DNA from 3 places in the Pseudomonas sp. S07E 245 genome. Region 1 is predicted to be linked to each of the others. Evidence: riboswitches for the same ligand, from Rfam matches in the RefSeq annotation. Region 1 holds a riboswitch; each other region holds the start of a gene.
The links. A riboswitch is a leader RNA that binds a small molecule or an ion and turns the genes downstream of it on or off. The one in region 1 is predicted to bind cobalamin.

Region 1 (9,994 bases):
CAGCGCCACGCCGCTGCAACCGCGCTCGTTCAGTACCACCCACAGCGCAGCGCTGTTCGCCGAAAACCGCACGCAGTTGACTGAGCAGCTGTCGCTGGTCACCGGTATTCGCCGTGATCAAAACCACATCGAGCGCGATAACCTGGTCGACGGCAGCCGCACCGACCGCAGTCTCAGCGGCGGCAACTGGCGCGCAGGGCTGGTCTATGCGCTGACGCCGGACCTGTCGCTGTACGGCCAGTACTCGACCAGTGAAGACGGTGTGGAAAACCTGGTCAGCCTCAGCTCGGCACAGATGAACTTCGACCTGACCGAAGCGCGCCAGACCGAACTTGGCGTCAAGCAGCGCTTTCTTGATGGCCGTGGCGAGTGGACCTTGGCCGCTTATCACATCGTCAAGAAAAAGCTGCTGGTCGACGACCCTGTCAGCCATCAACCGCAACAGGCCGGCCAGCAGACCTCCGATGGCCTGGAAGCGACCCTCGAATTGGCCCTGGCCAACCAGTGGCAGCTGTCGGCCAACGCCGCCCTGCTACGGGCCAAGTACGACGACTTCAATGAAAGCGTGGCAGGCGTTGCCACCGACCGCAGCGGCAAACGCCCGGCCAATGTGCCGCGACGCAGTGCCAACCTGTGGCTGAGCAAAGGCTTTGGCCAGAACGTCGACGCCGGCGTCGGTCTGCGTTATGTCGACACACGTTACGCCGACACCGGCAATAGCCAGAGCATCCCCAGCTACACCGTGGTCGATGCCAACCTGGGCTGGCAAGTGCTGCCTGATGTGCGCCTGGGCCTGCAGTTGAACAACCTGTTAAACCGCAACTACGTGACGGCCGCCTACAGCGGCGAGCAGTGGCTGCTGGGCGCACCACGCTCGTATTTCGCCACGCTGGACTACAGCTTCTAAACCCGATTTACCCTGGCTGGCCGCGCAGCAACGGGCTAGCCAGGGCCTTCATGGGCACTACGCTCGCCGACAAAAGACTTTCAACAGGAAAACCAATAGTTATAAGATAACGTTACACAAAACTTCACCAGCGAAATTTCATGACAAGCGCTCTGACCTCCCCCACCCTCGTCAGCCAACGCCTGCAGAGCATCGATGCCCTGCGCGGGCTGGTCATTCTGTTCATGCTGCTCGATCACGTACGCGAGACCTTCTTCATGCATCATCAGGTGGTTGACCCGATGACCATCGAAAGCACCGAACCTTCGCTGTTTTTCAGCCGCACCCTGGCGCATCTGTGCGCCCCGGTGTTCGTCCTGCTGACCGGTCTTTCGGCCTGGCTGTATGGCGAGAAGTATCAAGGCCGCGGCGCCACCTCGGCGTTCCTGTTCAAGCGCGGGCTGTTTCTGGTGGTGCTGGAATTCACCCTGGTCAACTTCGCCTGGACCTTCCAGTTGCCCCCGACGGTGATCTACATGCAGGTGATCTGGGCGATCGGCGTGAGCATGATCGCGCTGTCACTGCTGGTCTGGCTGCCACGCCCGGCGCTGATCGCGCTCAGTGCGCTGATCATCGCCGGGCATAACCTGCTCGACGGCGTGCACTTTGCGCCCGGCTCGGTCATGCATGTGCCGTGGGCGATCCTGCATGACCGCGGCTGGCTGGAAGTGTCCGACAGCCTGCGCATGCGCACTTCCTACCCAGTGCTGCCGTGGATTGGCGTGATTGCCCTTGGCTACGCCCTCGGCCCCTGGTTCGCCCGCAGCAGCGTCGCCAGCGTGCGTCAACGGCGCTTGCTGCTGGCGGGTGTAGCGGCCCTGCTCGGCTTCGTCGGCCTGCGCCTGCTCAATGGCTACGGCGAAGCGCCGTGGAGCAGCTACCCGAGCCTGATGCAGACCGTGATGAGCTTTTGCAACATCACCAAGTACCCACCGTCGCTGCTGTTCCTGGCGCTGACGCTGGGCGCCGGGCTGCTGTTGCTGCGCGGTTTCGAACGCGCCGGCCAGGCGCGCTGGATCAGTGTGTTGGCAGTGTTCGGCGCGGCGCCGATGTTTTTCTACCTGCTGCACCTGTATGTGCTCAAGCTGCTGTACCTGGCCTGTGTCGCGCTGTTCGGGTTCAATCAGGGTGGTTATTTCGGCTTCGACAGCATCGGCTTCATCTGGCTGACTGCCGGCTTGCTGGCGGCGGCGTTGTACCTGCCGGTGCGCCAGTTTGCCCAACTCAAGGCACGCCGCCGCGACATCAGCTGGCTCAAGTATCTCTGAAAAGCGTTTTCCCCCGGCGGCGTGATGGTCTACCATGCCGCCCGCCGGTTTCCATCACGGAACTAACAGGGAATCCCAGGCCTGCCCTTGAATGCAGGCGAAACGGAACTGCCCCCGCAACTGTAAGTGCCGAGCCTGCTCCATTGATGCCACTGGGTTGCTGACCCGGGAAGGCTGGAGCCAGGCCATGACGCACCAGTCAGGAGACCTGCCGGCAAACATTTACCAACCGGCGGGGTGTCCGGGCTGGCCATCTCCACCCTTCCCAGGGTGCTGCCTATTGCCGTGCGCAATGGGCAAGGCGATGCCTGTCCGTGGGTTCATTCCCCGCATTGTTCGATAGGAGATCGCCCACCCATGCTGCCCCGTTTCGTGACCCTGCTGGCAGGCCTGAGCCTGTCTGGCTTGGCCCAGGCCGCCGCCACCCACTATCCGCTGACCATCGACAACTGCGGCGCGGTGCAGACCTTTGCCCAGGCGCCGCAGCGCGCAGTGACCATCGGCCAGGCCGGTACCGAAATGCTCTATGCACTGGGCCTGGGCGACAAGCTGGTGGGCACCTCGCTGTGGTTCAACAACGTGCTGCCCGAGTTCAAGGCGCAGAACGACAAGGTCGAGCGCCTCGCTGACAACGACCCAAGCTTTGAAGCAGTGGTCGGCAAGCGCCCGCAACTGGTAGCTGCGCAGTTCGAATGGATGATCGGCGCACAGGGTGTGGTCGGCACCCGTGAGCAGTTCAACGAGCTGAACGTGCCGACCTATGTGCTGCCGTCCGATTGCGAAGGCAAGGACAACCTGGTCGGTGCCGACGGCACCCGGCTGCAGCCGTTCCAGATCGCCAGCATCTACAAAAGCGTCAGCCAACTGGCCGAGATCTTCGACGTGCAGGCGCGTGGCGAAGCGCTCAACAACGAGCTCAAGCAGAGCCTGGACAATGCCCGCAAACAACTGGCCGGCCACGACCTGTCGCAGACCTCCGCCCTGTTCTGGTTCTCCAGTGCCGACCTCGACATCGACCCCTATGTCGCCGGCCGCCAGGGCGTGGCCGACTTCATGCTGCAGACCCTGGGGGTGCGCAACGTGGTCGAGTCCAGCGAAGAGTGGCCAACCGTTGGCTGGGAAACCCTGGCCAAGGCCAACCCGACCTGGCTGATCATCGCCCGCATGGACCGCCGCCGCTTCCCTGCCGATGACTACCAGAAGAAGCTCGAATTCCTCCGTAGTGACCCCGTCACCAAACACATGGACGCCGTTCGCGAGGGCCGCATCATCGTCCTCGATGCCGACGCGATGCAGGCCGGTATTCGCCTGTTCCGTGGCCTGGAGACGCTGTCCAACGCGTTTGCTTCGGGGAAAGCCGAGCAACCATGATGCGTCTGCTGCCCTACTGCGCCGCTGCCCTGCTCGCCTTGCTGGGGGCGATGCTTGCCGGTATCGCCATTGGTGAAACGCCAGTCGCGCCCAGCGTGGTCGTGCAGGTCCTGGCCAACCACCTGTGGGACGCCGGTTACCCAGTCGACCCGATCGACGCGGGCATCGTCTGGAACTATCGCCTGACCCGCACCCTGGTGGCTGCCGCATGCGGCGCCGGGCTGGCGACCTGCGGGGTGATCCTGCAGGCGCTGCTGCGCAATCCGCTGGCCGAGCCGTATCTGCTTGGGTTGTCGGCGGGCGCCTCGACGGGTGCGGTCGCGGTAGCCCTGCTCGGGCTTGGTGGCGCTGCGCTGTCGATGTCGGGCGGCGCGTTCATTGGTGCACTGGCAGCGTTCGGCCTGGTCCTGTTGCTGTCGCGGGCCAGCGGTGCTGGCGGCGGCAATGCCCAGGTGATTCTGGCCGGGATCGCTGGCTCGCAGTTGTTCAGCGCGCTTACGGCATTCTTGATCACCAAGTCGGCGACTGCCGAACAGGCGCGCGGCATTCTGTTCTGGCTGCTGGGTAACCTCAGCGGCGTGCGTTGGCCGTCGGTGTGGCTGGCGGTGCCGGTGGCGCTGCTGGGTTTGGCGGTATGCCTGTGGCATCGGCGCACCCTCGACGCCTTTACCTTCGGCGCCGACTCGGCGGCCTCGCTGGGTATTCCGGTGCGCCGCAGCCAACTGCTGCTGATCAGCTGCGCGGCGCTGGTTACGGCAGTGATGGTATCGATTGTCGGCGCCATCGGTTTTGTCGGCCTGGTCATTCCACACGCACTGCGCCTGCTGCTCGGCACCGGGCACAGCCGCCTGCTGCCGGCCAGTGCCCTGGGAGGTGCGCTGTTCCTGATCAGCGCCGATATCCTCTCGCGGACCTTGATTCCTGGGCAGGTGATTCCGGTCGGCGTGGTCACTGCGCTGATTGGCGCGCCGCTGTTCGCCTTGATTCTGGTAAGCCGCCGGGGGCGCGCATGACCAACCTCAACAGCGTGAGTCTCGCGCCGCTCAGTTGCCGAGGCCTTGGCCTGCGTCTGGGTGGCAACGATGTGCTCGAAGCGGTCGAGCTTGAGGTGATCGCCGGGGAAACCCTCGGCGTGGTTGGCCCAAATGGCTCCGGCAAATCGACCCTGCTCAAACTGCTTGCCGGCCTGCTCAAACCGAGTAGCGGCGAAGTGCAACTGCTCGGCCAGCCACTGGCGCGCATGCCCCGGCGGCAGATCGCCCAGGCTTTGGCTCTGGTCGAGCAGCAAGCCGACACCAGCGATGCCATCAGCGTGTATGACGCCGTGGCCCTGGGCCGCACACCATGGCTATCGGCGCTGGCGCCGTACTCCCCCGAGGATCGGCGCATCGTCGAGCAGGCCCTTACCGATCTTGACGCCCTGCACTTGCGCCAGCGTCTCTGGCACAGCCTGTCCGGCGGCGAGCGGCAGCGCGTGCACATCGCCCGAGCGCTGGCCCAGCGGCCAGGCGTATTGCTGCTCGATGAGCCAACCAACCACCTCGATATCCAGCACCAACTGAGCCTGCTGCAACAGGTCCAGGCACTGCCGGTGACGACCTTGGTGGCTTTACATGATTTGAACCAGGCGTTGACCTGCGACCGCCTCGCGGTGCTCGACCAAGGCCGCTTGGTAGCACTCGGCAAGCCGCATGACGTGCTGACCCCAGAGCGCCTGCTGCTGACCTTCGGCGTGCACGCTCACTACCTGACCGATCCTTATGACGGCGCCCGCATACTGCGTTTTCGCGCCCCTTGAACACGGATGTTCCCACTATGTTTTCGCGCCCTCTCGCCTTGCTGCTGTGCAGCGCCCTACTCGCCCCGCCGGCTCACGCCGAAATCCATGAAGTAAAGATGCTCAACCGCGGCAGCGACGGCGCCATGGTCTATGAACCGGACCACCTGCACATCGCTCCCGGCGACAGCGTGCGCTTTGTGCCGAGCATGAGCGGGCACAATGCCGCGACCCTGGCCGAGCTGCTGCCAGCCGGCGCCGAAGCCTTCAAGAGCAAGCTCAATCAGCCCCACGAGCAGCAGTTCAGCGTACCGGGGTTGTATGCAATTCAGTGCATTCCGCACTTGGCGATGGGCATGGTCATGTTGATCCAGGTTGGCGAACCGGCGGTCGATATGCCGGCCCTGCCGGCGACCTTGCCAGCCCGGGCCAAGGCCCGTCTGCAAGTACAGCTGGAGAAACTGGGAACAGGTCAGTGAGCCATTTCAAGCGCGCTGCTGCTCTGCTCCCGCTGATCACTGTCGCCCCTCTGGCAGCCGCCGAGTCTGCCCAGGCAAAGGCCAATGGGCTGATTGAAGACAGCAGCTGGAGCCTGCTCAACCGCAGCGTATTCGACCAGCGCGATTATCGTCACGGCGCCAGCAACAGCGGCGCGCGCAACGCCTACAAACCGCGTAGCGAGCGTAGCGGCAAAGCCGAAGAGTGGGGCTATGGCCTGATGGGTACGTTGCAGTCAGGGTTCACCCAGGGCCTGATCGGGGTTGGCGTCGATGCCCATGCTTACCTCGGCGTGCAACTCGACAGCGGCGGCGGCCGCGCAGGCAAGGCGCGCTTGCTCAGCGTGGACAATCAAGGCCACCCGAAAACCGAGTACAGCCGCGCTGGCGCCGCACTTAAACTGCGAATGGCCGACACGGTGCTGAGCTACGGTGAACAACGGGTAAAAACGCCGGTATTCAACGCCTCCGATAGCCGCCTGCTGCCAGAGACTGCAACCGGCTGGTTGCTGACCAGCAACGAAGTTGACATCTTGAAACTGGTTGCCGGGCACTTCACCGAGAGCGCCGACCGTAACGCCAGCAGCCACAACCTAGGCCTGGTGGTGAACTACTCGAATGCCCTCAAGGGCGACAGCTTCGACCTCGCCGGCATGGTCTGGAACCCGAGCGACTCCGTCAGCGCCAGCCTGTACACCTCGCGCTATGAAGACACCTGGAACCAGCACTACTTGGGCAGCACCCTCAGCCACGCGCTGAGCGACCAACGCAGCGTCAGCCTCGACCTCAACCTGTACCGCACCCGCGACACCGGCAAGGCCTTGTCCGGGCAGATCGACAACACCACCTGGAGCCTGGTCTCGCGCTACAACCACGGGCCACACGGTTTCAGTCTCGGCTGGCAGCAAGTGCACGGCGACACCCCGTTCGACTACGTCAGCCGCGGCGCCATTTTCATCAGCAACGCGGTGCAGCTGTCCGACTTCAACGCCCCCAACGAGAAGTCCTGGCAGGCGCGCTACGACCTGAACATGGGCGCCTACGGCGTGCCTGGGTTGAACCTGACGGCGCTGTATGTACGCGGTTTCGACATCGACGGCAGTCGTGTCGATCCACGCGGCGGTTATGCCTATCTCGGTTATGGCCGCAGCGGCAAACATTGGGAACGCGACTTTGAAGCGCGCTATGTAGTACAAAGCGGCAAGGCCAAAGGCACGGTGTTCTCTCTGCGGCATGACGTGCATCGTGGGAACACGGCGCAAGCTGAGCTGGATGCGGATCAGATTCGGGTAGCGGTGGAGTATCCGCTTACGGGTGGGTTTTGAGGCAGGCAGAGCATAGCTGACCAGAACGAGAAACTCTGACTGCGTCTTCGCTTATCTACCTCAGTCGGTTCGCCAAACGGTCCCGGCAACCTGCCGACGGCGACGCCTTAGCTCAACCCCCAGAGTGCCTTCTCACCCACTACACCAGCAGCAACTGCATATGCGTCGTTTGCCATACAGGGTCCTGTTCAATATCGGTGACGACAAACCCTTGCCGCTCCCAGAAGCGAATCGCTCCTGGCAGAAACGGATGCGTATGCAGATACAAACAGTCGATTCCAGCAGCCTTGGCCCGCAATCGCAGCTCTGCAAACAGCGCTGCGGCCAGACCACAGCGGCGGTACTCGGGCAAAACGAACAGCCGCACCACTTCCACCACAGTGAAGTCGTGATAATTCAGCTGGCTGAAGCGGTGGTCGTAAGGCAGGTAGCCGATGGCTGCGACCAGCAGGCCGTTGTCGCGCGCGGTCAAGAAACAGCCGCCACCTTGCAGGTAGGTATCGCTGAACCGGGCAAGGTCAGCCGGCAGCGGTGCGTCAGCCAGCAGCGGAAACAGCTCCCGCCGCGAGTCGTTGACGAACGCGACCACCTCGTCGATGGCATCGGCGGCTACCGAAGTGATGATCCAGTCTGTCATTGCGCTCAGGCCTTGAAGCGAGGTGAAAGCCAACTTCTACCCGATCGCCAGCCCGTGCGCAATTGCACGGGCGCGCTCAAGCTGACTGGCGAAACGGCAGGCGCTGCGGATCAGTCCGCAACGTCGCGGCAAAACTGTTCTTGAGGGGGTATTCAGCTGCAGCTGGGCAGCCGCTGTCAAAAACGATGTGTTTACCTTCCGGACATCTGTGCAGGCCGTTTCCCACGCAGCGCAACTGCCACGCAGGCCCTGGAAAAACGGTAAACTTGCCACCCCACTGTGCCCAAGGGCTGCTCGATGAATCGCTTGCTCAACCTGCTGCTGCCCGTGCTCTTGCTCGGTGCCCTCGCTGCCTGCGACCAGCAGCCCAGCCGCGAACAACAGATCCTCGCCAAGCTGCCCTTGCAAGCCGCCTACGAGCACAACATCGGCAGGATGGCCTCACTGCTGGCCATGACCCACCCGCAGGTCCCCGAAGAGCAGATCAAGCAGGTACTGCGCAAGCACCTCACCGTCGAGGACCAGCGCAACGACCTGTTCAAGCTGTACAGCACAGCCAACTTCAGCGATGCCGAATTCGAGACCATCGTCGAGGCAACGCAAAACCCCGAGAAAGCCAAGGCACTCGGCGACACCGAGCAGGGCAAACGCCTCAGCGAGAAGCTCACCGGTCTGATGCGCGCCAGCGCCCAGGACAAAGCGGTACAGGCCCTCGCCGCGCAACGTATGCAGCAGGTCGAGGACGATCTGCAAGCGCTGCCTTGAACAGCCCGGTTTAGCTGTAGCTGTAATCACGCGAAACGCATAAGGTATTTCGCAGTAACCCGTCAGTGAGGTCAGGATTGCCACACGCCAAGAAAGGACTGCGCCTGGATCTGCGCACACTCATCCTCGTACTCTCGGCGCTGACTGCAGTGACCATGCTGCTGACCAGCTATTTCGCCAGTTACCGGGTACAACGCCAACTGCTGATCGACCATTCACTGGAAGCAAACCGGGTCTACGCGGCAAAACTTGCAGCAATCACCGATACGTTTCTGGGCAACGCGCTGCAGCAACTGGGCTTCAGTGCCGGGGTGCAGGCGCACAACCTGAACGATGCGCCCTCGCTGCTGGCCGAGACCGAGCGGGTGCTGCAGCAGAGCATCGCCTTCAACTCGACCTTTCTGGTCGACGCCCAGGGGTTTCTGCGCGCCGTTTCGCCCGCGCCACTGCGCCACCTGATCGGCACCCATGTGCAGACGCCAGGCTCGCAAGAGGCCCTGCGCGAACGCCGCCCGCTGGTATCAACACCCTTTCTGTCGGCAGCCAATAACCTAGTGGTGGTGCTGTCACAGCCGATCTTCGATGGGCAAGGCAAATACCTGGGCTATGTCGGCGGCAGCGTGTACCTGCGTGAACGCAACTTTCTCAACAGCATGCTCGGCGAGCACTACTACAAGGATGGCTCGTACCTGTACGTGGTCGACCGCAACCGGCGCCTGCTCTATCACCCGGATCCGGAGCGGGTCGGTACAGTGGTCGAGGGTAATTCCCTGATCGATCAGCTCCCCGCCCTGTCTGAGGGCACCCGGCAGATCCACAACAGTGCCGGCGTGGAGATGCTCGCCGGTTTTGCCACAGTGCCAAGCACGGGCTGGGGCGTTATCGCGCAGCAGCCGCTGAGCCAGACAGTAGCGCCAATGCGTCAGCTGATTCTGAATGTGGTGCTACTGTCGGCGCCGTTGGCATTGCTTGGTTTTCTCGCCCTGTGGTGGTTTGCCCTGGCCATCACCCGGCCGCTGTGGCAACTGGCGGCGGGCGCGCTGGCGCTGGACCGCCCTGGCACGGCCGAACATCTGCACAAGGTGCGTGCTTGGTACTTCGAAGCGGCCGAGTTGAAGCGCGCTTTGCTGTTTGGCCTCAATCTGCTGCAGGAGCGCATCGGCCGGCTCAACCGGGACGCGCAAACCGACCCCTTGACCGGGCTCGGTAACCGCCGCAGCCTTGAATACAACCTGTCGCTGCTCAAGGCCGAGGAGCGTAACTTCGCCGCTGTCGTGCTCGACATCGATCACTTCAAACGGATCAACGACACTTACGGCCATGCAGTGGGTGATCAGGCCCTGCGCCAGTTGGCCGAGCTGATGCGCAGCTGTTGCCGTGAAGTCGACGTGCTCTGCCGCACCGGTGG
Region 2 (9,994 bases), 530 kb from region 1:
CTGATCACCAGACCCAGCCCTGCACCTTGCTGGGCGCGTGGGCCGTCGACCTGGGCAAAGCTGTTGAACAGGCGCGCCTGGTTGACGGGGTTGATACCCACGCCACTGTCTTGCACGCATAAGGTCAGTTGCAGCAGCTCTGCCGAGGCCGGCGCGCAGGTGAGGCTGACGAGGATCTCGCCGCGGTCGGTGAACTTGATCGCATTGCTCAGAAGATTGGCCAGGACCTGCTTGAAACGCAGCGGATCGATCAGCACCCAGAGTGGCTGCTCAGGCAGCTCGCTGCGCAGTTGCAGGCGTTTGATCCGGGCATTGCCGTCAAATACGCGCAAGCTGGCACGGACCAGTTCGATCAGATCGGTCGGCACCGGTGTCAGGGTCATGTGGCCAGCTTCGATGCGCGAGATGTCGAGGATGTCGCCAATCAGCTCAAGCAGACCAATCGCGGAATCGTGGGCAGTCTGCAAGGTCAATGGGTCGCTGCGAGCGCCATCTTCCAGGGCCAGCTCCAGCAAGCCGATAACCGCGTTCATTGGCGTGCGAATCTCGTGGCTCATGGTGGCCAGGAAGGTGCTTTTAGCCTGACTGGCCTGCTCGGCAGCGTCCTTGGCCTGGCGTAGCTGCTCAAGCAGGCCCCGACTGAGGAGCAGTTGCGCCTGCAACGCCCGTTGGGCCTCGGTGCGCTGCTGGATCAGCTTGCGCAGATAGGTGTTCCAGAACACGACACCGGCCAGCAGCACGCCGCCGAGAACCAGCATCAGCAGGGCCAGGCTGCGATAATTGCGCCACGGGCTGTCACTGACCAGGGTGGTGTTGCGCCATCGGTTGACCAGTTGATCCAATTCGTCGGGCGGTATGCTCAGCAGCGCCTTGTCGACAATCGCATGCAGCTCAGGCTGATTGGCAGCCATGGCGAAGGCAGCCATCGCCGGTTCCTCGCCAAACAAGGCGGCAATGCGCAGGCGATGATTGAACACATGATCTATGTAATAGCGCGCATTGATATGGCTGCTCAAGGCGACTTCTGCTTCACCGTTGGCCACCGCTTCCATCAGCCCCAGTGGTGAATCGACTTCCACCAGCTTCGCCTGTGGATGTTGGCGCTGCACCAGTGCACCCTGCGGAGAGCCACGTACTACTGCGATCCGGCGGTTGTCGATCAATGCCGCCGGAGTGCTGGCGGGGTTGCCGGCGCGGGTTACCAGCACCCGCGGACTGACCAGGTAGGGGCGAGTGAAGCGCAAGCGTGCCGCGCGCTCGCTGCCGTAACCGATCGCGCCGATCATTTGCGCCTCGCCCCGCAGCAGTTGGTCAACCATTTCCTGGACGGCATCCACTTCGCTGATCTGAAAATCCAGCCCGGTGCGCAAGCTGATCTGCTTGAGCAGATCGGGGGCGATCCCGCTCGGGCGTTGCTCGGCGTCGTCGAAGGTCAGCGGCGCCAGGGACGGCGTGACCAGCACCTTGACGCTGCGGTTATGTTCGATCCAGTGTTGTTCGGCAGGGGTCAGCGGGGTGTTCAGGCGCTGGAGCAGGAGGCTGGTATTGCCGCTGCTCCAGCGCCGCAGAATGTTCAGCCGCTCGCTGTCGCTGATGCGGCTCAGGGCCTGGTTGAGCAACCTGAGCAGGCGCGAGTTGTCGCGGCGCGTGGCGAAGGCGAACGAGCCGCCGGGCAGCGCCGAAAAATGGTCGATGCGCACCTGGCCTTGGTAGCTCTTGCCGATCAGGTAGTCGGTGCTGATGGCGTCGCCCAGGTAGACGTCGGCGTCGCCCATGGCGACCGCAGACAAGCCGCTCAAGGTCGAGCGATAAAGTTGCAGCTGTGCCTGCGGATACTGGGCCTTGACCGTACTGGCCGGCAGGTAATGGTCGACCATCGCCAGCCGCAGCCCGGCCAGGTCATCGCCGTGGCGCACGGCCTTGTCCTGGTCCTGTCGAGCGACGATCACCGGCAGGTCGTCTGCATATGCCTGGCTCAAGGTAAGCTCGGCATTGCTGGCTTCGGTTGCGTTGGAACTGCCCAGCAGATCGATTTGCCCGTCCTGCAAGGCTTTGATCGCCTGTTCGCGGCTGTCAAAGCGCTGCACTTGAACGGCTATGCCCAACTGCTCGCTGATCAAGCCGGCATAGTCAGCATTGAGCCCTTCATGATCGGCTGGGGTGATATTGATTTCAAAAGGCAGGTAATCCGGCCCCGAGCTGCCGAGTACCAGTACCTTGTGCTGGTTCAGCCACTCGCGGTCATCGACGGCAAGGTCCAGTGGAGCAGCAGCGCTGCTCGAGCGTGCCAGCAACTGCCGGGGCTGACTGTCAGCGAGCACGGCCGCAGACGCGCCGCTAAGGCTGATCAGGAGTAGCAGTGTGCGCAGACCGGTCATGGCGTAAAGCTTCAGTTGACGCTGTTGCGCTTGGCCAGATCGATCATTTCCACCAGCGACTCCGACTTGAGCTTCTCCATGATGCGTCCGCGGTAGGTGCTGATGGTCTTGGCGCTAAGGTTCATGGACTCGCCAATGGCCTTGTTGTTTTCGCCCCGAGCCAGCCTGCGCAGTACCTCCATTTCACGGTTGGACAAACTGTCCAGTCGGGCGTTTTCAGACTCCAGCGAATTGCTGTTGACCGACATTTGCGGAAAGGTCGAGTAGCCCTTGATCAGTGCCTTGAGGGCGAATACCACCGACTCGATGTCTTCGTTCTTGTTGACGAAAGCGCCAATCCCGGCGTCCAGGCAACGCCTGACGTAGAGGTCGGCAGGCTGCCCGGTCAGGGCCATGATCTTGGGTGGTGGGTCCAGCAGCTGCAGGCGCTTGATCACCTCCATGCCGTCCAGCTCGGGCAGGCCGATGTCAACGATCACTACCTGGGGTGAGAGTTTGCGGGCCAGTTCCACGGCTTCCTTACCATCTTCGGCGGTGCCAATGACTCGAAAACGTTCGCGCTCAAGCAGCATGCGTACAGCCGTTAGAACGATTGGGTGGTCATCGACCAGCATCACGGTTGTCATTGCTAGCTCCTGTGGTGAAGAGGGTCCGTTGCCTGAATCACACAGGAACGTAGCTGAGGGTTGATCCGCAAACCTCAGGCAGCGCGCAAGATACGTCGATTCTCAGTCCATGATAATGCCGAGTATATGCGTGATGAACAAACCAGGTGATTCTGAGGAAAATTCCTACAAAAAATACGGTAACAATCAGGATGCGGCAGGCCTTCCGGCCTGCCGGCGGTAGGAATCAGGCGCAGGGCGCGTGGTCTTTGATGACGCGCTTAGTTGAGGCGGGGTTGTTGCTCAGTGCGTTACCAACGCGGGTCGGCCGGCTTTGCAGCTGACCAGCGCAGTTCGGGCAGCGTCCGTGCAGACGTTGTTCGGCACAGCTACGGCAATACGTGCATTCGAACGAGCAGATCATTGCATCCGGGCTGTCGCCGGGCAGTTCGACGGCGCAGCATTCACAGTTGGGGCGTAGTTCCAGCATGGGCGTGGCTCCGATAGCAACAAGGTAGGTCGAGTCTGCTCCGCGCTGGCGGCGCTGGCAATCAGCCGTTGCCGGGGCGATACAGGTGAGCATGGCCGGCGCGATACAGGGCTGATTCGGCGAACGGTGTATCCCCAAGTACGTGACCGACCAGGATCAGCGCAGTTCGCCGAAAATCCCGTGTACTGGTGAGTTCGACGATGTCCGCCAGCGTGCCTTTGACCCAGTCCTGATCCGGCCAGGTGGCGCGATGGATGACCGCAACCGGGCAGTCAGCGCCGTAATGCGGCAGCAGCTCTGCGACGATCCGTGGCAGGTGCTTGACGCCGAGGTGGATCGCCAGGGTGCTGCCATGCCGGGCCAGATCGCCGAGTTGCTCGCCGGCGGGCATCGGCGAGCTGTCGCCGTAACGAGTGAGGATCACCGTTTGGGCGATGCCCGGCAGGGTCAGTTCACAACCCAGCAGCGCGGCGCTGGCCGCCGTTGCCGTTACCCCAGGGATGATCTGGTAGTCGATGCCCAACTCGCGCAAGTGACGGATCTGCTCGCCGATGGCGCCATACAGGCTCGGGTCACCGCTGTGCACCCGCGCCACATCGTGGCCTAGCGCATGCGCGCTGTGCATGGCGTCGATGATCTGCTCAAGGTGCAGTTCGGCGCTGTTGATGACAGTTTCGGCGCTGTGGCCCTCGAGCACTGCGGCGGGGACCAGCGAGCCCGCGTAGATGATCACCGGGCACTGCCGGATCAGGCGCTGGCCTTTGACCGTGATCAGTTCCGGATCGCCCGGGCCGGCGCCGATGAAGTAGACCGTCATGGCAAATCCTTGCAAATAAAATGGAGGCGATTATCCAGCACTGGCGAGGGCGAGGGTAGCGCCCGCCAACGTTTGCCGGGTGAGCACCAGCCGCGCGCTGCCGTGAGCACGCGCGGCCAAGGCCAGGGCGGTGCTTTCGGCTACGCCCCAGCAGCCGCTGTGGGCGAAGGCTGTAGCGGAGTGCTGGCTGAGCTGTGGGGCAAAACGCTGCAACTGCTCTGCGGGAAAAAACTGCAGCGCCAGTTGCAGGCGATCGGCCAGTTGATGCAGGCCGGCCTCGCTGACTTTCAGCTCGATACTGGCGATGCCCTGCACTGCATGCAGGGTTAAGCCAAGGCTGGCCAGACTTTGTTGCAGCAGCGCTTCAAGCAGGTCGGCGGGGCAGCCCTTGCGGCAGCCAACGCCGACATACACGGCGGGTAGCGGCTCAGACATCAAGCCTGCCGCGAGCGGCGGAACAACCACGCACTGAGCAAGCCCAGGGCAATCCAGAAGGCGGCATTGGTCAGCCACGAGGCGATCTTGAACTGGGTTGCCAGGGCTTCAGGCGCAAGACTTTCATGCACGCTCGGCTGCGGCGCGCCGATCACGTGTGGCAGCGCCAACAGCAGTACGCCGACTACCTTCAGCAGCCAATGCTGGGCAAACACAATCAGGCCCAGGCCGACCGCAGTTGCGGCCGCAGTGCCGATCCACCAGGTCTGGCGCTGGCCAAGGTCGGCTGCCGCCGTGCCCGGCAGCTCTGCCGGCAAGCCCAGCGTTGGCGCCAGGCAGAACACGGCAAAACCGGCCAGGCCCCACAGCGCTCCGGTGGCGACCCGGTTGGGTTCGCGCAGGCTGTACAGCGCTGCCAGCATCAAGGCAAAGCCGACTGCAACCACCAGGTTGCCGCCGGTGGTGGCCAGCACGCGCTGCCAGCCGTCTTCAGGCGCCCAGGCTTCGGCACTGTGCTCGTGGGCAGCAACGGCGCTGTCGCCATGCTCATGCTGGGCAGCCGGCGCTGGGCTCTCGAAGGTTTCCGCTTCGAGGATCAACGGGCTGATCCAGAAGCTTTGCAGCAGGGTCAGCAGCAGGGCGGCGAGCAGGCCGCTGAACCCTGCAGTACGGGCAATGCGCGTGATCATGCGAGTCTACTCAGTGGCAGGGGAAGGCAGCGCTGTGGCGCGTATCGTGGGCTGCGTTGTGCACCGCCTCGATGTGCGAGAAACCGGCGAAGTACACCAGGCACAGGCCAACCAGGCTGGCGCCGACGGCGATGACCAGGCGTTGACTGAGGCTGACGGGGGTGGCGATGCTGTGTTTGGCACTGGTGATGGGCATGACGCAATCCTCTGCTTGTTATAGGCAGGGGGCAAGCGCACCGGCCCCGGGCATGGATGGCCCAGGGCAATGCGACAGCGCCCGCCCACCGCGGGGTGTTGATATTCGACTACGCAGGCCGGTCTCCGGGCTCACGAGGAGGAGCAGGGCTCCTTGAAAAGCGTCACCTTCCCATGCCCTACAGCCTGGCACAGTGGTCAAGACACTTCGCTCGCTTACCGTTGCGGGGGCAGCACCGGAGTAGTCGGGCTCTCCATTGAGGCCAGCGACGCACCGGTTTCCCGTTTCACCCCATAGGGGGCACCTGAACGCAAGGCGCTAGCAAACCATGCCGCAGCGGCGCGCTGCAAGTGACAAGTTGCACGCCAGCGTGCATTCAGCCGCCTATATATGGCAGATGACAGCCCCTAAAGCCGCTTGCAGCTTGCCGCCGGGGTGCGTAGCCTTGTCTGCTTCGAGGTTCTCCGGCGTGGCCGGAGCTAAGACGGGAACGCGGTCAAGCCGCGGCTGCCCCCGCAACTGTAAGCACTGATCAGGATCGACACAGCCACTGCGCCTTGCGCGGGAAGGCGTCATCCAACCGGCCCGGCGCCGGTGCGGTGCAAGCCAGGAGACCTGCCTCGAGACGATTTCGACTTTAATCCGGGCGGGGTGATCCGGAGGCGAACAAGCCCGGCTGTGACAGCCTGCGGCGCTCGTCCTGCATGCCCGCGCCATTCTGCCAAGGGCACACGCATCCATGAAAACACTGGCCAAACTCCCCGTCACCATCGTCACCGGCTTCCTCGGCTCGGGCAAAACCACGTTGCTGCGGCACATGCTCGACAACGCCCAGGGCAGGCGCATCGCGGTGATCGTCAACGAGTTCGGCGAGCTCGGTATCGACGGCGAAATCCTCAAACAATGCACCATCGGCTGCACCGAAGAAGAAGCCTACGGGCGTGTCTTCGAGCTGGCCAACGGCTGCCTGTGCTGCACCGTGCAGGAAGAGTTCTTCCCGGTCATGCGTGAGCTGGTGGCACGTCGCGGCGATCTGGACCACATCCTGATCGAAACCAGCGGCCTGGCCTTGCCCAAACCGCTGGTGCAAGCCTTCCAGTGGCCAGAAATCCGCAACGCCTGCACGGTCGATGCGGTGATCACCGTGGTCGACAGCCCGGCAGTGGCTGCCGGTACCTTCGCAGCGTTCCCAGACCAGGTCGATGCCCAGCGCAAGCTCGACCCGAACCTTGATCATGAGTCGCCGCTGCACGAACTGTTTGCCGACCAGCTGGCCAGCGCTGACCTGGTGGTGCTGAACAAGGCCGACCTGATCGACGCCGAAGGCCTGGCCAAGGTTCGCGCCGAAGTCTCCGAAGAGCTGCCGCCGGCGGTCAAGGTCATCGAAGCCAGCAGCGGCCGCCTGCCGCTGGATGTGCTGCTGGGCCTGGGTGCCGAATCGGAAGCGCACATTGATGGGCGCCGAACTCATCATGACAGCCACCATGACGACGATGATCATGACGATCACGACCATGATGCCTTCGACTCGATCTCGCTGGATTTGCCAGAGGCCGATGAGCGCTTGCTGCTGGCGGCCCTCAACCAATTGGTAGTGGAGTTTGGCATCCTGCGCGTGAAAGGCTTTGCAGCCATCCCGGGCAAGCCGATGCGTCTGCTGATCCAGGGCGTAGGGACCCGCTTCGACAAGCATTTCGACCGGGCCTGGGGCGCTGACGAGGCGCGCATCACGCGCCTGGTACTGATTGGCCAGGAGCTTGACGCCATTCAGCTCGAAGCCCGTCTGCGTCAGGCTCTGGAAGCCTGATCCATGCACCTGTTGCGCACCCAGCCCGGTGGTTTTGTCCCGGACGACAGTATTGCCGACCTCGGCCAGACTGCCGCCGAACTGGTCATTCTGTGCAGCGGTGACTCGCACCTGGCGCTGCTGGCCGAAACCGCGGAACAGCTGCCTGGCGACTACCCCAGCGTGCGCCTGGCCAATCCCATGCAGGTGCAAAACCATGCCTCGGTCGACCTGTATGTCGACCAGGTGCTGCGCCATGCAAAGTTGATCCTGGTATCACTGCACGGCGGCGTTGGCTACTGGCGCTACGGCATCGAGCAGTTGGTCGAGCTGGCGGCGCGCGGTGTTCAGGTGATCATGGTCCCGGGCGATGATCGGCCTGACCCCGAGCTCACCGGTTTGAGCACGGTCAGCAGCGACCAGGCCGAGCGCCTGTGGCACTACCTGCGCCAGGGCGGCAAGGCCAACGCGCTGAATCTGTTCAACTGCGTGGGCAACCTGTGGTTCCAGCGCGACTATGCCTGGCAGGAGCCGGAAGCGCTGGCCCGTACCGTGGTCTACCACCCAGCCAAGGCCAGTGCGCAGTTGCCGGACTGGTACGCCGACTGGGATCCTGCGCTGCCGGTGGCGCCGCTGCTGTTCTACCGCTCGCACCTGCAGGCGGCCAACACCGCGTTCATCGACGTGTTCTGTCAGCGGCTGCAGATGGCGGGGCTCAACCCGTTGCCGATCGCTGTAGCCAGCCTCAAAGAGCGGGCCTGTCTCGATCAGGTTGAAGCGTGGATGGATGAGGTCCAGGCCGAGGTGGTGATCAACACCACTGGCTTTGCCTTGTCCAGCCCCGAGCGCCCCAACGCGCGGCCGCTGCGCCGGGATGTACCGGTGTTGCAGGCGATCTGCGCGCAGGACAATCAATTGGGCTGGGAAACCAGCGAGCAGGGCCTCGGCGGCCGCGATCTGGCCATGCACATCGTGTTGCCGGAGCTGGACGGGCGAATCATCACCCGGCCGGTCAGCTTCAAGGACCTGGCCTGGCGCAGTGAACGCAGCCAGGCGGATGTGGTGTGCTATCGCGCCCACCCGGAACGCATGGACTTCGTCGCCGAGCTGGGCCGTCGCTGGGTCGCGCTGGCGCGCTTGCCGAATGGGCAAAAGCGTGTCGCGCTGATCCTCGCCAACTATCCGACCCGCGATGGCCGGATTGGTAACGGTGTCGGCCTGGACACGCCGGGGGCGGCCTTGAACATCCTTGAGGCGATGCGCGCTGCGGGTTATCCGCTGGACGAGCTGCCGGCCACCGGCACCGCGCTGATCCAGCACTTGCTCGGTGGCGTGACCAACGACCTCGACAACCTCGATCAGCGCCCATGCGCGCAGAGCCTGAGCCTGGCCGACTACCAGGCCGCGTTCGCTCAGCTGCCGGCAGAAAACCAGGCGGCCGTGCTCGCCCGCTGGGGCGCCCCTGAAACAGACCCGATGTGCCGCAGCGGCCGCTTGATGGTAGCGGGCCTGCGCTTTGGGCAGACCTTCGTCGGTATCCAACCGGCGCGCGGTTATCAGGTTGACCACAGTGCGGTGTACCACGACCCGGATCTGGTTCCGCCGCATGGCTACCTGGCCTTTCACTTCTGGCTGCGCCACGCTTATGCAGCGGACGCCGTCATTCATGTCGGCAAGCATGGCAACCTCGAGTGGTTGCCAGGCAAGGGCGTCGGTCTGTCGGCGCAGTGCTGGCCCGACGCGCTGCTGGGGCCGATGCCGAACATCTACCCGTTTATCGTCAACGATCCGGGCGAGGGCGCCCAGGCCAAACGCCGCACCCAGGCGGTGATCATCGACCACCTGATGCCGCCGCTGACCCGCGCCGAGAGTTACGGCCCGCTGCGCGACCTCGAACAGCTGGCCGACGAATACTACGAAGCCCAGCTGCTTGATCCGCGCCGTGCGCAGGAGCTGCAGCGCGACATTCTGGCGCTGGTCAAGGCCAACCATATCGACCGAGAGCTGCAGCTTGAAGGTCAGCTGGATGATGCTGCAGTGTGGCTGCCGCGCCTGGATACCTACTTGTGCGACTTGAAAGAGTCGCAGATTCGCGATGGTTTGCACGTGTTCGGCCAATCGCCGCAAGGCCGCCTGCGCAGCGATACGCTGCTGGCGTTGCTGCGGGTCGAGCGCGGTGACGGCAAAGGCGGCAACGCCAGCCTGATTCGTGCTCTGGGCAAAGCCTTCGAGCTCGGTTTCGATCCGCTCGACTGCGACCTCGGTCAGCCTTGGCAAGGGCCACGGCCGGCCATGTTGCAGGCACTGGCCGACGCGGCCTGGCGCACCCACGGTGATACGCGCGAGCGCCTTGAACAACTGGCGTTGACGTTGATTGAACAAGCGCTGGCCGGCAACCTGAAGCTGCCCACCGAAGAACAATGGCAGGGCGTGGCACAGGTACTTGAAGAGCTGCTCTCGGTTGTCGCGCCAAACCTCGACAGCTGTGGCGGCGCCGAGCTCGAGGGCCTGCTCGCGGCACTGGCTGGGCGCTTCGTCGCGGCAGGCCCCAGTGGCGCACCGAGCCGCGGCCGGCTTGATGTGCTGCCGACTGGGCGC
Region 3 (9,994 bases), 1.1 Mb from region 1:
CACCCGCGGCGCGCGCAGTATGAGTGCGCTGTTCGATCTGCTCGAGCGGCTTGATCAGGCCTCGCTGCAGGCTCAGCGCAAGCTGACCATCCCTTTTCTGAAAGAAACGCTGGGCTGGTAAACCTCTGAAACCAGCGGGCTACAGCGGAAAACGGAAAAGTCACATTTTTTTCGATAAAATTTGCAAATGACCCTGATAGAAGGCATAGTCGCAGCCTCCTTTAGAACTAAAGACACGGTCGTGCACATGCTCAAGCACTTCGCACCCCTCGTGCCACTCGCACTTGTGACCCTGCTTTTTGGCTGCGCGGCGCATAGCCCGGTTTCCCAGCCCCAGGATCACCCACAGGTTGCCGCACATTCTGCGGACCTGATCAAACCTTCCGCTTCTTCGGTCTTCGGCGAAGAGCCAATGGCTACCGACGAAGACCTCGAGGCATTCTCCAGCAGCAAACCTTACCAGTTGCCAGTCCTTGCCGACAGCATCCTGGAGCGCGGCATGGCCTTGATCGGCACCCGCTATCGCTTTGGCGGCACTTCGGAGAAGTCCGGTTTCGATTGCAGCGGTTTCATCGGTTATCTGTTCCGCGAAGAGGCTGGCATGAACCTGCCACGCTCGACCCGCGAGATGATCAACGTCGATGCACCGAAAGTAGCCCGCAACAAGCTCAAGCCAGGCGACCTGCTGTTCTTCAGCACTAACGGCCGCGGTCGCGTAAGCCATGCCGGCATCTACCTGGGTGACAATCAGTTCATCCACTCGAGCAGCCGTCGCAGCGGTGGTGTGCGTATCGATAATCTCCAGGATCGTTACTGGAGCAAGACCTTCATCGAGGCCAAGCGCGCCCTGGCCATGGCGCCAACGATGATCTCGCGTAACTGATAGCCAGTTGCTATATTCGCACGGCGGCGATGCTTAAAAAGCTCGCCGCCGTGCGCATTTACAGAAAGCGTCTAATCTAATTTCTCAACTCTTTTCGACTGCGGTCGATCGGCCTCTTACAGGAAGTTTCAGCCATGGTGACAGTGGCGCGCTTCGCATTTCTTTCGCTGGTGGCGATGCTCGCTGCCTGCTCCAGCCGTGCTCCGGCACCGGCACCTGTGGTTCAGCCACAAATCACCTTCAATCAACAACCCAGCTCTTCGCCGGTTGCGGCGGATGTGTTGTTCCGGGCTATCGGGTTGGTTGGCACGCCTTATCGCTGGGGCGGCAATACGCCGGATTCGGGGTTTGATTGCAGTGGGCTGATTGGCTATGTGTACCGGGATGCTGCTGGTATCAGCTTGCCGCGGTCGACTCGCGAGATGATTGTGATGCGGGCGCCTAGCATTGATGTCAATTCGCTGCAGTCGGGGGATTTGGTGTTCTTTGCTACCGGGGGCGGCTCGCAGGTTAGCCATGCCGGGATCTATGTCGGGGAAGGGCGCTTTGTGCATGCGCCGCGTACTGGCGGGACTGTGCGGTTGGATTACCTGAGTAATAGCTATTGGGCCAAAGCGTATTTGCAGGCCAAGCGAGTATTGCCGGCTGGGCATTTGGCGCAGAATCCCTGAATTAGCGACCTACGCGGTCCCTGTGGGAGCGGCCGTTAGCCGCGAAGGGCTGCGTAGCGGCCCCGGTGATCTCTGGTCGTTCACTGGTGCTGCGTGCTTATCCATTCTCTGTGGTGGCCTTGCGGGCCCCTTTCGCCCTTACGGCGAGTCACTTTTTTGGCAAACGCCCCAAAAAAGTAACCAAAAAAATGCTGGGCTCCACATCCGGCCCCTTCGCTGCGCTGCGGGGTTCCCTCGCTCCGGTCTTGCTCCCGGGAGGGCCGCGCTGTACGGGCCATCCTGGCCCGCAGCGCTTGCCGGCCATCCATGGCCGGCACCTCCCTTCGCAAGACCTGCGCTCGGCCTCCTGAGTCGCCGGTGGATCAAGATCAAAAGCAGATCAAGAGCACGCCTCGCTTCGCTGGCGCAGATCAAGAGCGAAAGTCAAAAGCCGGGGCTGCTCAGCGCTCTCATTGCTTTGCTGCGCTCACACGCCAAATCACATTGCCCACATCATCCGCTACCAGCACGCCCTCGCGCTGATCGCTGACCACGCCAACCGGTCGGCCCATTGCCTCACCTTGTTCACTCAAGAAACCGCTCAGTAGGTCCAGCGCCTGGCCTGCTGGCTTGCCGTCCGCATCGAACGGCACAAAGATCACTTTGTAACCACTGTGTGGCTTGCGGTTCCACGAGCCGTGTTGACCAATCAGCGCGCCACGGCCAAACGGTGCGGGCAACAAACCTGGCTCGATAAACGCCAGGCCAAGCGAAGCGGTATGTGGCCCCACGGCGTAATCCGGTACCAGCGCCTGGGCGACTTTGGCTGGGTCTTGTGGTTGTACCCGCACGTCCACGTGCTGCCCGTAGTAGCTGTACGGCCAGCCGTAGAAACCGCCATCCTTGACCGAGGTGATGTAGTCCGGGACCAGGTCGCTGCCGATCTCGTCGCGCTCATTGACCGCCGTCCATAGCGCCCCCGATTGCGGCTGCCAGGCCAATCCATTCGGGTTGCGCAGCCCGGAGGCGAAGATGCGGTGGCTGCCGGTTGCGCGGTCCACTTCCCAGATCGCCGCGCGGCCTTGCTCTTGCTGCATGCCGTTCTCTGCCACGTTGCTGTTGGAGCCTACCGTGACGTACAGCTTGCGCCCGTCGGGGCTGGCGATCACGTTCTTGGTCCAGTGGTGATTGAGGGTGCCACCCGGCAGGTCGGTGACCTTCTGCCCGCGGCCGTCGATCTGCAACGCATCGGTCACGTAATCGAAGCGCAGCAGCTTGTCGGTGTCGGCGATGTACAGGTCCTTGCCTACCAGCACCATGCCGAAGGGCGAGTTGAGCCCTTCGATAAAGCGGCTGCGGGTTTCGGCGACGCCGTCATGGTCGCGGTCGCGCAGCAGGGTGATGCGGTTGGCGGTGGGGACGCCGGCACCGGCCTTGGACATGGCTCGTTTCATGAACCAGCCGCGCAGGCCTTTGCCGTCGTCCGGCTTGGCCGGTGCGTTGGTTTCGGCGACCAGCACGTCGCCATTGGGCAGCACATACAGCCAGCGCGGATGGTCGAGATGGTCGGCAAATAGCGCAACCTGAGTGCCGGCCGCTGCAACTGGTTTGCCACCCTGCGGCCAGCCGACCGCCGGCGCGACGTTGACGGTTGGCAACAGGGTTTTGTTTGGCGCCGGTAACTGCGGTGTGGGGCCGATGCCATCGTTGACTCTGAGGCTGGCGGTCTCGCCGCAGCCGCCGAGGCCTGCGAGCAAGGCGAGCACAACGGCACTGCGCATTCTGTCCATGGGCGGGCTCTCGACAAGGGCTATGGCATACAGAACCATAGGCGCCGGACGAGGTTCAACCGGGCGCGGCGCAGGGCTGCTTCACGCTTGCTTGAACAGCAATGCAACACCTGGGAAATACTGGCCGTGCTCGTTGTGCAGCTTGCGATAGGCGTACGGGAAGTACCAGGCCACGGCGCAGGTGGTGTGCTTTTGCAGGTCATCGACCAGATCCTGGAGTTCTTCCGGGCTGGCGTGCTGGCCGGCTTTCCACGGGCTGACGAACAGCGCCCCGGCTTTGAGCTGGCTGGCATAGGCAATCGGCTTGGCGGCGCTGGTGGTTTCTTGCAGGGCGGCGGTCAGGTCGAGCCGGGCGATGCGCGGCCAGCGCTGGCTGGCGTGCAGGTGGATCGACTCCTCGGCGGTGCTGATGGCCAGGTCACAACGGCCTTCGCGCTCGCTTTCTTCGCGTTGCTTGCTGCTGGCAAACTGGGTCAGGGCGACCAGCTCGGCTTGCCAGGCAGCCGCAGCCAGCAGGCCGACGTTGGCCGCTGCGCCATGCCAGTAAGGCGCGTCGCTGGCATGGTTGAGTTCGGCGAAGCGATCGATGCAGTCGACCCAGCGCTCCAGGGCAGGACGCAAAAACTCCAGGCGCGGGTTGTTGATGATCAGACCTTGCATGCTGCGCACTCCTTATTGTGATTATCGCGGTCAGCTACAGTGATGGCGATATGATATCAATGCTAGCAGTCTGCGCTGTACTGTCGAATCGGCCATTGATCCAGGCCAAACCGGCCTTGTTTCATTGACGCTCCCGGTGCAACCCTCTAACCTTCGCGGCGTGTTTCAGGTGCCCTGCGGACTGCGGTCTGGCGGGGTGAAACTGGGAAGCCGGTACCAGTCCGGCGCTGCCCCCGCAACGGTAGGTGAGCCGCGTACGTAGCGCTCACGAGCCCGGAGACCGGCCTGTTACTGCCAACGGCATCACGGAGGGTGATGCACAGTTCACTGTGGTTTGCGCCACGGCGCCTGCGCGTTCTCCGTTTGCCTGCCTTTCGATCTGTCGCCGCCCGGTGCGCGCGCAGGCACTTGCGGAGAACCTTATGAGCGACAACCCCGAACGCGACGAACGCCACCTGGCGCGCATGCAGCGCAAAAAGGCGATCATCGACGAGCGCATCGCCAACTCTCCCAATCAATGCGGCCTGCTGCTGGTGCTGACCGGTAATGGCAAGGGCAAAAGCAGCTCGGCTTTCGGCATGCTCGCCCGCGCGCTGGGCCATGACATGCAGTGCGGTGTGGTGCAGTTCATCAAGGGTCGCAACAGCACCGGCGAAGAGCTGTTCTTCCGCCGTTTCCCCGAGCAGGTGCGCTACCACGTGATGGGCGAGGGCTTTACCTGGGAAACCCAGGACCGCCAGCGCGACATCGCCGCGGCAGAAGCCGCCTGGGCGGTATCGCGGCAAATGCTGCAGGACCCGTCGATTCATTTCGTTGTGCTGGATGAGCTGAACATCGCCCTCAAGCATGGTTATCTCGACCTGGACCAGGTGCTCACTGACATTCAGGCTCGTCCGCCAATGCAGCACGTGATCGTCACCGGCCGCGGCGCCAAACCGGAAATGGTCGAACTGGCCGACACCGTCACCGAGATGGGCATGCTCAAGCACGCCTTCCAGGCCGGTATCCGCGCGCAGAAGGGCGTGGAACTATGAGTGACCCGCGCCAGTGCCCGGCGGTGCTGATCGCAGCGCCCGCTTCCGGGCAGGGCAAGACCACCGTGACCGCAGCCCTGGCGCGCCTGCACCGCAACCTCGGGCGCAAGGTGCGGGTGTTCAAGTGCGGTCCGGACTTTCTCGACCCAATGATTCTGGAGCGGGCCAGCGGCGCGCCGGTGTACCAGCTCGATCTGTGGATGATCGGCGCGCAAGAGAGCCGGCGACTGCTCTGGGAAGCTGCCGCCGAGGCCGACCTGATCCTCATCGAAGGGGTCATGGGCTTGTTCGATGGCACTCCGTCCAGCGCTGATCTGGCGCGCCATTTCGGCGTGCCGGTACTGGCGGTGATCGACGGTACCGCCATGGCCCAGACCTTTGGTGCGCTGGCCCTGGGCCTGGCACGCTACCAGGCCGATCTGCCGTTCGCCGGGGTGCTGGCCAACCGGGTTGGCAGCCTGCGCCACGCGCAACTACTTGAAGGCAGCCTGACCGAAGGCCTGCGCTGGTACGGCGGGCTGTCGCGCGAGCGCGGCATCGAGCTGCCCAGTCGCCACCTGGGCCTGGTGCAAGCCAGCGAACTGAACGACCTTGACCAGCGCCTCGACGCCGCCGCCGAGGCCCTGGCTGGCAGCTGCGATGCCGCGTTGCCGCCAGCGGTGAGCTTCGATGGCCCCGCTTTGCCAGCACCGTTGCCCTCGCTGGCTGGGGTGCGCATTGGCGTAGCGCACGACGAAGCGTTTGCCTTCATCTATGGCGCCAACCTCGACCTGCTGCGGGCCATGGGCGCGCAGCTGGAATTTTTCTCGCCGCTGCACGACAGCGAGCTGCCGCAGGTCGACAGCCTCTATCTGCCAGGCGGCTACCCCGAATTGCACCACCATGCGCTGGCCGCCAATACGCCGATGCTGGACGCGATTCGCGCTCATCACAGTGCAGGCAAGCCGCTTTTGGCCGAGTGCGGCGGCATGCTCTACCTGCTTGAAAACCTGACCGATGTTGCCGGTGAGCGCGCCGCGCTGGTTGGTTTGTTGACTGGCGAGGCGGTGATGCAGAAGCGCCTGGCAGCACTGGCCCTGCAAGCGGTGGAACTGCCCGAAGGCACTCTGCGCGGGCACACCTATCACCACTCGCTGACCACCAGCGAGCTGGAGCCAATCGCCCGTGGCCTCAGCCCCAACGGCGGCCGCGGCAACGAGGCGGTGTACCGCCTGGGCCGGCTGACGGCCTCATACGTGCACTTCTATTTCCCCTCTGACCCCCACGCGGCGGCGGCGCTGTTGCGACCATGAGCGAGCATGCCTTCTCCGATGCCGAACGCGCTGCGGTGTACCGAGCGATCGGCGAGCGCCGCGACATGCGCCACTTTGCCGGTGGCGAAGTAGCGCCGCAGGTGCTCACACGCCTGCTGGTGGCCGCGCATCAGGCCCCCAGTGTTGGCTTGATGCAACCGTGGCGGTTCATCCGCATCAGCCAGCGCGACTTGCGCGGACGCATCCAGACCCTGGTCGAGCAGGAGCGGGTGCGCACCGCCGAAGCCCTTGGCGAGCGCTCCGACGAATTCATGCAGCTCAAGGTCGAAGGCATCAACGACTGCGCCGAGCTCTGGGTGGCAGCGCTGATGGACAAGCGCGAAGCGCACATTTTCGGCCGCCGCACCTTGCCGGAAATGGACCTGGCCTCGCTCGCCTGCGCAATCCAGAACCTCTGGCTGGCCGCGCGCGCCGAAGGCCTGGGCATGGGCTGGGTATCGTTGTTCGACCCGCAGGCACTGGCCGAGCTGCTGGCCATGCCAGCCGATGCCAAGCCGGTGGCGGTGCTCTGCCTGGGCCCGGTCGAGGCGTTTTACCCAGCACCGATGCTGGCCCTGGAAAACTGGGCCGAACAACAGCCACTGAGCGCCATGCTCTACGAAAACCAATGGGGAGAACGCGCATGAGCGTGGCCTTGCTGACCGTCGCCGGTGTTGCCCTCGACGCGCTGCTGGGTGAGCCGAAACGGCGCCACCCGCTGGTTGCTTTCGGCAATTTTGCCGCACGCCTGGAGCAGCGCCTGAATGCGGGTGGTCGCGGCTGGCGCAGCCATGGCGTCAGCGCCTGGTTTCTGGCCGTGGTGCCGTTGACCTTGCTGGCACTGTTGCTGTCCTGGCTGCCGCTGATCGGCTGGCTGGTCGATGTGCTGGCGCTGTACTGTGCGTTGGGGCTGCGTAGCCTCGGTGAGCACGTAATGCCGGTGGCTGACGCACTGCGCCGCGGTGATCTGGCCGAAGCCCGGCGTCGGGTCGGCTACCTGGTCAGCCGCGAGACCGCTGAACTGGACGAAACTGCCGTCGCCCGCGCTGCCAGCGAATCAGTCCTGGAGAACGGCAGCGATGCAGTGTTTGCTGCTTTGTTCTGGTTCATCATCGCCGGTGCGCCCGGGGTGGTGCTGTACCGGCTGAGCAATACGCTCGATGCCATGTGGGGCTATCGCAACGAACGCTTCGAGCGCTTCGGCTGGGCGGCGGCGCGTATCGACGACGTCCTCAACTACATTCCTGCAAGGCTGGTCGCCCTGACTTACGCGCTGCTCGGCAAGACCCGCCTGGCGCTGACCTGCTGGCGGCGTCAGGCGCCACTGTGGGACAGCCCCAACGCAGGCCCGGTGATGGCCAGCGGTGCCGGTGCGCTCGGCGTCGAGCTGGGTGGGCCTGCGGTTTATCACGGCGAGCTGCACGAGCGGCCGCAGCTGGGCGAGGGGCCACCGGCCGATGCCGACGCCATCGAGCGCGGCTGGAGCCTGGTGCAACGCGGCGTCTGGTTGTGGCTGCTGCTGATCTGTCTGGGAGCGTATCTGAATGCTTGAACATGGCGGCCGCCTGCAACGCGCAGTGCGTGAGTACGGGATTGCCCGCGAGCAGTGGCTGGACCTGTCCAGCGGTATTGCCCCATGGCCCTTTGCAATCCCGGCGATTGCGCAGGCTGCCTGGGCGCGCTTGCCGGAGAGCGAAGATGGTCTGGAGCAAGCTGCGCGTCACTACTACGGCGCCACGCAGCTGCTGCCCGTGGCAGGCTCGCAGGCCGCCATTCAAGCCTTGCCACACCTGCGCGCGGCGGGCCGGGTAGGGGTGCTGACGCCGTGCTATGCCGAACATCCCTACGCCTGGCAGCGTGCCGGGCATCAACTGATCGAGCTGGCCGAGGATGATGTCGAGCAGGTGCTGGATAGCCTCGACGTGCTTGTTGTGGTCAACCCCAACAACCCCAGCGGCCGGCTGTTCACGCGCGAGCAGTTGCTTGCCTGGCATGCACGGCTGGCTCGGCGTGGTGCTTGGCTGGTGATCGATGAGGCGTTCATCGATACCAGCCCAGCCCAAAGCGTGGTCGACTGTGCCGAGCGAGCGGGGCTGATCGTGCTGCGTTCGTTCGGCAAATTCTTTGGCCTGGCCGGTGTGCGGCTGGGGTTTGCCATGGCCGAACCAAGCCTGTTGGCCCGCCTGGCCGAACTGCTCGGGCCGTGGGCCGTGCCGGGGCCGACCCGCGTGCTGGGTCAGGCCTGCCTCAACGACAGCGCTGCGCAATTGGCCCAGACCGTGCGCTGCGCGCAGGCCAGCCAGCGCCTGGCGGCTTTGCTGGACGACGCAGGCCTGGCGCCGACCGGCGGCTGCGAGCTGTTCCAGTACCTGCGTTTTGAACAAGCCCGTCATCTGCATGCATTTCTCGCCCGCCGCGGCATCCTCGTGCGCCTGTTCGAGCACCCCGCAGCGCTGCGCTTCGGCCTGCCCGCCTGCGCGGCAGAAGAGCAGCGCCTGGCCCAGGCGCTGGCTGACTATGAAAAGGAATCGGCATGACCACGCTCATGGTGCAAGGCACCACCTCCGACGCCGGCAAGAGCACCCTGGTGACTGCCTTGTGCCGTTGGCTGCTGCGCCAGGGCGTTGCCGTGGTGCCATTCAAACCGCAGAACATGGCGCTCAACAGTGCCGTCACTGCCGACGGCGGCGAAATCGGTCGCGCCCAGGCTGTGCAGGCGCAAGCGTGCCGGCTGGCACCGCACACCGACATGAACCCGGTGCTGCTCAAGCCCAACAGTGACACCGGTGCCCAGGTGATCATCCATGGCCGCGCCGTGACCAGCATGAATGCGGTCGCCTATCACGACTATAAGGCCATCGCCATGCAGGCCGTGCTGGCCTCGCACCAACGCCTGCAAGCGGCATATCCGGTGGTGATGGTCGAAGGCGCCGGCTCGCCGGCCGAGATCAACCTGCGTGCTGGCGACATTGCCAACATGGGCTTTGCCGAGGCGGTCGACTGCCCGGTGATTCTGGTGGCTGATATCAATCGTGGTGGCGTGTTCGCCCATCTGGTCGGCACCCTCGAGCTGCTCTCGGCCAGCGAGCAGGCGCGGGTCAAGGGTTTTGTCATCAATCGTTTTCGTGGCGACATCGCTTTGCTCCAGCCGGGCCTCGACTGGCTGGAGCAGCGCACCGGCAAACCGGTGCTGGGCGTGCTGCCGTACGTTACCGATCTGCACCTGGAGGCCGAGGACGCCATCGATGCGCGCCAGCCGGCCAAGGCCGAGCGGGTGCTCAAGGTGATCGTGCCGGTGCTGCCGCGGATCAGCAACCACACCGATTTCGACCCGCTGCGCCTGCATCCGCAGGTCGATCTGCAGTTCATCGGGCCCGGCCAGCCGATCCCGCCGGCCGACCTGATCATCCTGCCCGGCTCCAAGAGCGTGCGCGCCGACCTCGCGCAATTGCGCGAGCGTGGCTGGGCCACGGCCATCGAGCGTCACCTGCGCTACGGCGGCAAGCTGATCGGCATTTGTGGCGGTTTGCAGATGCTCGGCCATGAAGTGCGCGATCCGCTCGGGCTGGAGGGCCCCGCAGGCACCAGCCCGGGTCTGGGCCTGCTCGACTACGTCACCGAACTTGCAGCCGACAAACAACTGCGCAATGTTGCCGGCAGCCTGCTGCTGGAGCAGTCACCGGTG

Region 2: linked by a shared signal. The riboswitch ahead of K3F44_RS05875 (CbtB-domain containing protein) and the one ahead of K3F44_RS08235 (ABC transporter substrate-binding protein) in region 1 are both predicted to bind cobalamin.
Region 3: linked by a shared signal. The riboswitch ahead of cobO (cob(I)yrinic acid a,c-diamide adenosyltransferase) and the one ahead of K3F44_RS08235 (ABC transporter substrate-binding protein) in region 1 are both predicted to bind cobalamin.

The regions. Positions count from the first base shown of each region.
Region 1 covers NZ_CP080625.1:1,840,589-1,850,582, forward strand. The annotation lists gene K3F44_RS08225 (TonB-dependent siderophore receptor) at 1-907, shown strand, start outside; gene K3F44_RS08230 (DUF1624 domain-containing protein) at 1,048-2,214, shown strand; cobalamin riboswitch at 2,243-2,445, shown strand; gene K3F44_RS08235 (ABC transporter substrate-binding protein) at 2,572-3,585, shown strand; gene K3F44_RS08240 (iron ABC transporter permease) at 3,582-4,598, shown strand; gene K3F44_RS08245 (ABC transporter ATP-binding protein) at 4,595-5,383, shown strand; gene K3F44_RS08250 (pseudoazurin) at 5,401-5,841, shown strand; gene K3F44_RS08255 (OprD family porin) at 5,838-7,184, shown strand; gene K3F44_RS08260 (GNAT family N-acetyltransferase) at 7,324-7,821, opposite strand; gene K3F44_RS08265 (hypothetical protein) at 8,119-8,586, shown strand; gene K3F44_RS08270 (sensor domain-containing diguanylate cyclase) at 8,664-9,994, shown strand, end outside.
Region 2 covers NZ_CP080625.1:1,308,008-1,318,001, forward strand. The annotation lists gene K3F44_RS05845 (transporter substrate-binding domain-containing protein) at 1-2,378, opposite strand, end outside; gene K3F44_RS05850 (response regulator transcription factor) at 2,390-3,004, opposite strand; gene K3F44_RS05855 (DUF1272 domain-containing protein) at 3,231-3,473, opposite strand; gene cobM (precorrin-4 C(11)-methyltransferase) at 3,535-4,290, opposite strand; gene K3F44_RS05865 (cobalamin biosynthesis protein) at 4,321-4,725, opposite strand; gene K3F44_RS05870 (CbtA family protein) at 4,725-5,414, opposite strand; gene K3F44_RS05875 (CbtB-domain containing protein) at 5,425-5,610, opposite strand; cobalamin riboswitch at 5,709-5,933, opposite strand; cobalamin riboswitch at 6,051-6,248, shown strand; gene cobW (cobalamin biosynthesis protein CobW) at 6,350-7,417, shown strand; gene cobN (cobaltochelatase subunit CobN) at 7,421-9,994, shown strand, end outside.
Region 3 covers NZ_CP080625.1:2,949,249-2,959,242, reverse strand. The annotation lists gene hda (DnaA regulatory inactivator Hda) at 1-121, shown strand, start outside; gene K3F44_RS13640 (C40 family peptidase) at 248-883, shown strand; gene K3F44_RS13635 (C40 family peptidase) at 1,018-1,554, shown strand; gene K3F44_RS13630 (sorbosone dehydrogenase family protein) at 2,004-3,323, opposite strand; gene K3F44_RS13625 (hypothetical protein) at 3,405-3,983, opposite strand; cobalamin riboswitch at 4,134-4,287, shown strand; gene cobO (cob(I)yrinic acid a,c-diamide adenosyltransferase) at 4,406-5,017, shown strand; gene K3F44_RS13615 (cobyrinate a,c-diamide synthase) at 5,014-6,309, shown strand; gene bluB (5,6-dimethylbenzimidazole synthase) at 6,306-6,956, shown strand; gene cbiB (adenosylcobinamide-phosphate synthase CbiB) at 6,953-7,861, shown strand; gene cobD (threonine-phosphate decarboxylase CobD) at 7,854-8,846, shown strand; gene K3F44_RS13595 (cobyric acid synthase) at 8,843-9,994, shown strand, end outside.